DNA from 2 places in the Chryseobacterium sp. C2(2020) genome. Region 1 is predicted to be linked to the other one. Evidence: riboswitches for the same ligand, from Rfam matches in the RefSeq annotation. Region 1 holds a riboswitch; the other holds the start of a gene.

Evidence for each region. Region 1 has a riboswitch for cobalamin ahead of H6W52_RS09320 (acyl-CoA thioesterase). Riboswitches for the same ligand answer to the same signal wherever they lie in the genome.
Region 2: linked by a shared signal. The riboswitch ahead of H6W52_RS01690 (TonB-dependent receptor plug domain-containing protein) and the one ahead of H6W52_RS09320 (acyl-CoA thioesterase) in region 1 are both predicted to bind cobalamin.

What each region holds. Positions count from the first base shown of each region.
Region 1 covers NZ_JACLCT010000013.1:17,121-21,553, reverse strand. Annotated here, with positions in the region: gene H6W52_RS09330 (cytochrome P450) at 1-1,259, opposite strand, end outside; gene H6W52_RS09325 (HD domain-containing protein) at 1,563-2,153, shown strand; gene H6W52_RS09320 (acyl-CoA thioesterase) at 2,244-2,627, opposite strand; cobalamin riboswitch at 2,737-2,918, opposite strand; gene H6W52_RS09315 (hypothetical protein) at 2,979-3,776, opposite strand; gene H6W52_RS09310 (helix-turn-helix domain-containing protein) at 3,874-4,433, opposite strand, start outside.
Region 2 covers NZ_JACLCT010000002.1:80,895-85,327, forward strand. Annotated here, with positions in the region: gene cdd (cytidine deaminase) at 43-525, shown strand; cobalamin riboswitch at 1,622-1,798, shown strand; gene H6W52_RS01690 (TonB-dependent receptor plug domain-containing protein) at 1,829-3,658, shown strand; gene H6W52_RS01695 (DUF5074 domain-containing protein) at 3,675-4,433, shown strand, end outside.

The sequences.
Region 1 (4,433 bases):
TATGATACGAAACTGTAGTTTTTGTAGAATCTACGGACGATAAGTGCCATTTCCATCATAGCAAAGTGTTCTCCGATGCAAAGTCTGGGACCAGCTCCGAAAGGGTAGTAAGGGAAGTTCTTGGCATTTTCATCATCAAAACGTTCAGGAATAAAAGAATCGGGATCATTCCAGTACTTCGGATTTCTGTGCAGACCCGTAATATAAAGGATTATTAAAGTTCCTTTTTTCCATGAATAGTTTTTAAAACTGTCGTCTTCCAGAGCCTGCCGGTCGATTGCCCATGCCGGAGAATGCAGTCTCATTGCTTCTTTAATGATATTTGTGGTGTAAGATTTTTTCATTAAGCTTTCTGTTCCAAAAGCATTTTCACCTTCTGCTGCAATTTCAGCTCTTAGTTTTTCTTCGGCCTCAGGATTTTGGCTGATCTCGAAAAAGATAAAACTTAAAGCATTGGCAGTGGTTTCGTGTCCTGCAATGAAAAGAATGAGCATTTCATCAATTAGCTGTTCATCAGACATTGGAAGCTGTGTGTCTTCATAACGTGCCTGAATAAGCATATCCAGCAAATCATTTTTTTCTTCACCTGAGCTTCTTCTTTTATCCAGAACATTTTTAATGATATTTTTCCCTTCATTATTTTTTTTCATTATTTTATCCATTATTCCAAGACTTTTTATCACTTGCGTATACAAAGGTATTCTTACTTCTTTGGCAAAGACTTCCTGAACTTCGGTAATGATTTTTCCCAGCTCTTTCACACTTTCCTCATCAATATCCGAACTGAAAAGTGTTTTCGCAACAATGTTGAAAGCGAGTGTGTGAAAAAAATCATATAAATCAGTTTCCGGCTCCTGAGGAAAATTCTGAAATGCTTTATCAATTTCATCCTCCATAATGCCGATTAAACCGGAGATTTTGATCTTACTGAATCCCGGCTGGATGAGGCGTCTCTGTTTCAGCCAGTCTTTTCCGTTATTGGTAAGCAGTCCTTTCCCGAGATATTTTCCTAACACAACCGATTGTATATCAGATTTAGAATAGTTTTTATGGTTTTGTTTTAGAACATATTCAATAAATTCCTTATCCTGAGAAAAGATAAAATCAGTATTTGTTACACTGGCTTTTAGATGGAAAGTGTCTCCGGCAATGTTATGATTTCCGCTGATGACTTTTAAGGGATTATTTACACCATAAAAAAGAGAGTACAGTTTTCTTTTTCCTTTAATTTCTGTAGGATAATTGTAATTTGGAGTCATGTAGAATATTTATAATAAAAGTAATACTAATCTGTGAATTAGAATAGGTTTAAAGCTAAAAGTCTTATTTTTGTATTGCCATTTTACTCGCTTTAATTTTATGCTTTTTTAAATTTTAACCATAAAGCAGACGAAAGATTTATCATAAACTCATTATCAAAATAAACATTATTCTCGTAAGCATAAAAGTCTGGGATCTTTTTAATTGATATTTTTTTAGAAATGTGAATCTTTTAAATGAAAAATTGTCAAAACTTTTTTTAAGTGATTGAGAAATAGATGGTCTCGAAATAATTATATACAATGAAAATACAAAAAGAAATCGATTTTATTCTGGCTGTTGATGCCCTGAAAAACGTACAAAGAAGAAATTACAATGCAGACGATTCACGAAGAGAAAATACGGCGGAACATTCATGGCAGATTATTATTCTGGCGCAGATCCTTTTCCCATATGCAAAGAACAGAGCAGATATCGATTTATTAAGAGTAATCAGAATGTTGTCTATTCATGATCTGGTAGAAATTGAAGCAGGAGATACTTTCTTATTTGATGAAGCGGCAATGGCAGGTAAATTTGAAAGAGAGAAAGTTTCAGCTCAGAAAATTTTCGGAATTTTAGATGAACCGCTGCGCTCTGAATTTTTTAATCTTTGGCTGGAATTTGAGGAAGAGCAGACTCCTGATGCAATTTTTGCCTGCGCAATCGATCGTATTATGCCTTTTATCTTAAATTCCCACACTTCAGGAAAGAGCTGGACAGAAGCCGGCGTTACAGAAAAGCAAATAAGAAATATGCTGGAAAATGCCATTGTAAGAGCTTCCGATGAACTGGGAGAGGCTTTTCAGTTGCTGCTGCTGAAGAATCTGGAAACTGAAAAGGTATTGAAATAGAAAGGTTTCGGCGGGCAAAGCCCGCCGAAACCGCTTTAAAGAACATTGAAAATATAGAGTTCCGGCGACCGAAGGTCGCCGGAACCTTTTTTATAATATTTGAATTGGCTTCTTGAATTCATCAATCGCTACAAAAGTAAAATCTCCTACGATTGCTCTTTCTCTTTCATACGAATACATCTGTTCCGTGAAAATTTCCACATTTACTTTCATACTCGTTTTTCCGACATGAACCACTTTTCCAATCAGTTCAACAATGGTTCCGGCAGGAATAGACCTTTTAAAATCAATTTTATCGCTGCTTACGGTTACCACACGTTTTCTTGCAAATCTGGTGGCAGCAATAAAAGCCACTTCATCCATCAGTTGCATTGCTGTACCTCCGAAAAGCGTATCGTAATGATTGGTTGTGTTCGGGAAAACCGCTTTGAAAATTCGGGTTTCAGATGCTTCAATTCTTTCTTCTGTAGTCATATATCATTATTAATTAAAGCGAGATGAAAAAATAGAAGAACAATAGAAAAAGCAGAGACAGAAATCTCTGAGTATCCATTAGATCAACAAACTTCAAATCGCGAAAGTTTTTTGTTATGAAGAAAAAGGCAGGTCTCCTGACTTGTAACATCTTTATTCCCTTCCCATGAATTACACAGTGGATTTTTTTTATAAAGACTTTAGTTACTTACAGTTGCGCGACAGTTCGTGATTTTCACACGATTCCCTTTTAATCTGCAGTTAAGCAAAACCAGTTTCCTGAAAAGTCACAGCCTGGAAAAGAGTCCATACTCATGCTTTTCGGGTACAAAAATAATGATAATTAATGAATTATTCAGGAGTTTTATAAATGATCTGGCTTTCAGCTTTTCCCTGTTTGATCGTCCAGATTGTTGTATAGCGGTTTTCACCGGAGCCATTTATCATATAAAGAAAAATATGATCGTTATCGATGGCGGTTACACCCACGTTATTGAAATCCATCGTTGGCTGAAACATATTTTTAATAGCATCTCTTACAAAAACAGAACCTCTTCCCGGTTGCTGAACGCGTACAGATTTTATTTCGGTTAAACCTTCAGGCAATTCCTTTCCTACGCCCCAGGCTTTTACTTTGTCAACTTTAGTAATGTTTCCATTGGCATCTTTTTCCTGCTTCTTAATGTGTGCATAAGAAGGGTAAACGTCAATAATAACCTTTGTTCTTTGGTTTCCGGGAATTTTAGGATTAGTGTCGTCTGTAAAGATCAGAGATTTTCCGTTTTTCGATTTTGAAGGTGTAAATTTTGGTAAATTATCTACAAAAACCACACGGTTTTTATTAACCATACCTTCTTTGGTGATGCTGTCGTATCGTACGAAAGGTTTTTCTGTATCCTCTTTTTCAGGATATTTTATCCAGATCCATTCTGTTTCTCCCGGAGCAGGTTTTTCATAAATAAAAACATCTCCTGTTTTCATACGGATCTTATCAACGATTTTTCGGTAATCGTCTTTATGAACACGCACCATGGCATAACCTTCCTCAGCTTTTACAACACCGAAAGGAACTTTATTCTGACCTTTCGCCAATGCAAAAGAAAAAACACTGAAAACTGAAAGATAAAATGCTTTACGTAGAGACATCATCATGAAATTTTTTGACGCTTCAAATATATAAATTAAAATTTGTTTAAACTTTTCAAAAATATAAAAGTAAACTGATTAATTTAAACTTAAAAAGCCGTCATGAAACCTTTGTACTGGTTTTCTGTATATATTCACTTGGAGTTACCCCTTCTATTTTTTTAAATACTTTATTAAAAGTTGACTGATTCTTAAATCCTGCTTCAGAATAGATGTGCATCAAAGTCATCGTTTTCAGTTCATCACTATGAAGTTTATTCTTTACGTATACCACACGATGTGTGTTGATGTAATGATTAAAATTATCGAATCCGTTGATTTTTATGGCTTTGGAAATATAATTGTTATTCACTTTAATTGTACTACTGAGCTCGGAAATCGTTAAATCTGCATTTCTGAAGAGTTTATTGCCAATTACCTCATTGTCTATTTTCTCAAAAATATTTTCAGCAAGTTGCAAATCTTTATCAGCAACAGGAGCAGCAGTCTGAGAAACCTTTTTCTCTATAATTACCTCTTTACTCTTTATATTTTGAATCAGGCTTTTATAATATGTTCCTAAAAATATCTGTATAAGGTTAACAGTAAATATAAAAGCGTCTGTAAGGTTTCCCTTCTTAAGATCATTAAAAGGATACCCGAAATAGTCGTTTCCGGCAA
Region 2 (4,433 bases), on a different contig from region 1:
AAAAAAAGTAAATTTATCCCCCTTTTTTTAAACCCACAATATATGAAAAAAGAAACTCATATCAGTTACGAATATTTTAACAATAAAGGCGAACTGAACGATATAGAAAAAAAATTATTTGCAAAAGCGAAAGAAGCGCGCGAGAATGCTTATGCTCCCTATTCTCATTTTCTGGTTGGCTGTTCTGTGCTTCTGGAAAACGGAGAGATCTACACCGGGAACAATCAGGAGAATGCGGCGTATCCTTCGGGACTTTGCGCGGAAAGGACTGCTTTGTTCTGGATCGGGGCAAATTTTCCGTCTGAAAAAATAAAGAAAATCTTTATTGTAGGCGGACCGAAGGAGTTTTCTGAGAAAAATCCGCCGATTCCGCCATGCGGATCGTGCAGACAGAGTATTATTGAATATGAAACGAAGCAGAATGAAAATATTGAGCTTTATTTTTCTAATCTGAATGATGAGGTGGTGAAGGTACATTCTATTAAGGATCTTCTGCCGTTTTATTTTGACGGTACTTTTTTATAGTTAAAACTTGTTTAAACTAATTTCAGAATTAACCGCAAAAGGGACAAAAGATAATATTAAAGTGAATTTCCAGAATAATCAAAGCGCTCAAAAGAATAAAAATCAACTTTAAATAAAAAATTTAGTAGATCTTTTGTGACTTTTGCGGTTAAATAAAGTTTAAACAGACTTTTAAAATGTTTAAATAATAGTAAATAAGAATTCAGGTTGGATTTTCGCAAAATCGCAAAGTTGTTTAAAATATTATGCTTTAAGGGACAAGGATTTTATCTGCGATAAAATTTCATCAGCATTATAAAAGAAAATTTTTAATTTTCTCCTTGCGTCTTAAAAGAATAGAACTTTTATCAGACCTTTCGCCTTAGTTTTTTTTCAATAAGAGTATTTTTATTTTAAAAAAATTTAAACAGACTCTTAAATTCTGTCTGAATTTTTCATTTGTATTTTAATGATTTAAGGGAAAGCTTTTTAAGAAGGGACTTTCTTTCATCACATAAGATTTTAAATGATGCGTATTTAAAATAGAAGAACCCATTAGTTTTTGAAAATCTTTGATTTTCTTCCTTAGTGATGCTTATTTTAAAGTAATTAAAAAACTTGTTTATGCTTTTTACCACAAAAGATTTAAACACTTTAGTTTTTTAAGTTTAATCCTTCAATAGAAAAAAGAGCACATAAGTTTAAAAGATCAAAGATTTTTTCTCTTTGCAGACTTTTGAAATACTTAAATAAATCCAATAAAGTCTTTTGTCTTTTTTGCGGCTAAATTTAAAATGAGTTTAAAGAAACTTAAAGTAAGATTTTAATACATTTTAAATAATTTTTACTTAAAATAATTATTTATTTTTCAATAGAATCTGAATTTTATAAAGCTGTTTATTTTCTGCGGTTTTATTTTCCTAGCCCAGATTGAGCGGCATGTCTGAGCTCTTTTTTGGATTCGGCGGCGGCAAAAGCCGCCGCCGAATCCAAAAAAAGCGAGTAGCGAAAGCTGGAAATAGCTTCTGAAATTGTTTTTCGTATGTAATGCAACAAATCATTGTTTTATTAAAAAGATACTTAATGGGTATTTTTTTTGTCAATAAATTAAAAAAGTTATCTTTGCAAAAATTTTGGTTTCCATTAATTTGGAATGAAAAGGGAATTGGGCGAAAATCCCAAACTGTCCCCGCAACTGTAAATCGCATATAAGATTTCTACGATAAACCACTGTGAAAACGGGAAGGTGTAGAAAGCGAAAGTCAGGAGACCTGCCAAAATGTAATCTTAAAAACATTGCTTTCGGAGGAAAAGTAAAATAGGAATGGCATTAAAAAGATCTTTAGTACTGCTTTTTGCATCATACGGTTGTTTTCTTTACGCGCAGGAGAAAACTATTGACACCGTTTATGTTTTTGACAATCAGATGAATAAGGCAAAACTTTTTCATCCGGTTACTACAATTACTCCCAAAGACATCGAAAAAAATTCCGCTAATCTATCTGAAACGTTACGTTTTCAGTCGCCTGTTTATATTAAGGAAAATGGCCGCGGTGCGGTTTCTTCACCTTCTTTCAGGGGAACAACGGCGCAGCAAACTGCTTTTGTGTGGAATGGGATTAACATCAATTCTGTTCTTTTAGGACAGGGAGATGTTAATAATATCGCGATTTTCGGCTACGATGCGCTTGAAGTGAAAGCCGGCGGCGGAAGTGTGGTTTACGGAAGCGGAGCGATCGGAGGAAGTATTCACCTTAACAATGAGCTGAAATTTAATGAGGGTTTTCATGCAACTTTACATAGTGAAGTGGCTTCTTATGAGACGTTCCAGAATTATTTCAAAACTTCTTTCAGCAATGCGGATTTCAGTTTTAAGGCATCCGGAAATTATTTCATCAGTCAAAATAATTATGAGGTTCCTGAAAAGCAGTATATCAACCGAAACGGTAAATATTTTAACGGTACAGCGAACATTGGCTTCAGTTACAAAATTGCCCGAAATCAGAAAATCTCGTGGCAAAGTCAGTTGTACGACGCGGAACAGAATTATCCTATTTTCACGGAAAACGGCAACCGGACGAAATATGCAGCGCAGACTTTCCGAAGCCTTCTTACCCACGATGTGAATTCAAAATCGATTTCAAACAGCCTGAAAGCGGCTTACACGGAAGAAAACTTCCAGTATTTCGGAGTTTTTGATGCTCCTAAAACCAGTGGCGGAACGGGAAAAATCCTAATTTTTAAAGATGATTTCAATTATTTCATCACGCCTAAACTGAATGTTAATCTTATCGGGGAGTATCAGATCAATAAAGGAGAGGGCTATCAATCCGGAATTGAGAATGTAAGAAGAAATATTTATTCTGTTGCAGGATTGTTGAGATATTTCCCTACCCAAAAGCTGAGACTGGAAGCCGGAATCAAGAAGGATTTTATTGAAAATATAGAATCGCCTTTACTCTATTCTTTTTCAGGCAAATGGAAGGTTTCTGACTGGTATAGTTTAGGGGCAAGTTTTTCAAAGAATTTCAGGTTTCCTTCTTTTAATGATCTTTACTGGAATCCGGGTGGAAATTTAGATCTGAAATCTGAAACGTCTTTGCAGACTGAAATGAGCCACGAATTGGCGTTCGGAAAATTCATTTTGAGTCTCACGCCTTATTACATGAAAATAAAGGATATGATCCAATGGATTCCCACTTCTATGGGATATTGGTCACCAAGAAACGTAAGAAATGTTGAGTCTTATGGTCTTGAGTCTAAAATTGGATTTCAGCACAAGTTTTCTAAAGAACATTCTTTAAAAATAAATACGGGATACAGCTATACGAGATCTGTAGATCTTGAGACGAAAAATCAGCTGATGTATGTTCCTCTTCATAAGGTTTTCGGGAATGCAGATTATCAGTACCGATTTATGAATCTGTATGTTCAGGGAATGTTTACGGGTAAGACTTTTACCACTTCTGATGAGAATAACGATTATCTTATAAAACCATATTTCGTCCTGAATGCAGGATTGTCTGCAACGGTTGCCAAAAAGTATACTTTAGGATTGAGGGTAAATAATATTACCGACGAGATCTATGAAACGATGGCTTATTATCCTTTACCTAAAAGAAACTACAGTTTTTACATCAACTTAAATTTTTAAAATCAATTATTATATTATGAAATTCAACAGACTTTTTCAGCTTTTACTGGCTTTGATCCTTGTGATTAATGTTTCATGTAGTGATGATGAATATGTAATGCCGTCGCGAGGTGATTATGAAAACGGATATTTTATTGCGAATGAAGGGAACTTCGGAACACCTACAGCGAGTGTTTCTTTTATTTCTAAAGATCTTTCTGTATTGGAAAACGATATTTATAAGAAAAATAATAATGAAAATCTGGGTGATGTTTTGCAGACGATCACATTCAGTGATGACAGAGCTTTTTTGCTTCTGAACAATTCTAATAAAGTACAGGTTGTTAACCGTTATAATTTCAAAAAAACCGGAGAAATTACAGCACAATTGGATAATCCGAGATATATGACGATCAGCAACGGAAATCTTTATGTGTCTAACGATAAGTATAACGGAGGAAAATATGTGAATGTTTACAAGCTTTCTGATCTTTCTTTTGTGAAGAAAATTCCTTTCGCTTCCACTTCTACAGCGGAAAGAGTGGTAGAAGCAGGAGGAACGGTATTTGTGCAGAATGCTACTTACAGCTACGGAAGTACGCTTACAAGAATCAATACTTCAACCAATGAGATCATCAACACAGTTTCTGTTCCAAATGGTGAAATCGAAAAAACCATCAGTTACAATAACAATGTGTATGTAATTGCTTCAGGAGCATCTAATTCTTACATTTATGAAATTTCTCCTGCAGGAACGATTACAAAAACTACGACTTTAACCGGTATCGCCAATGCA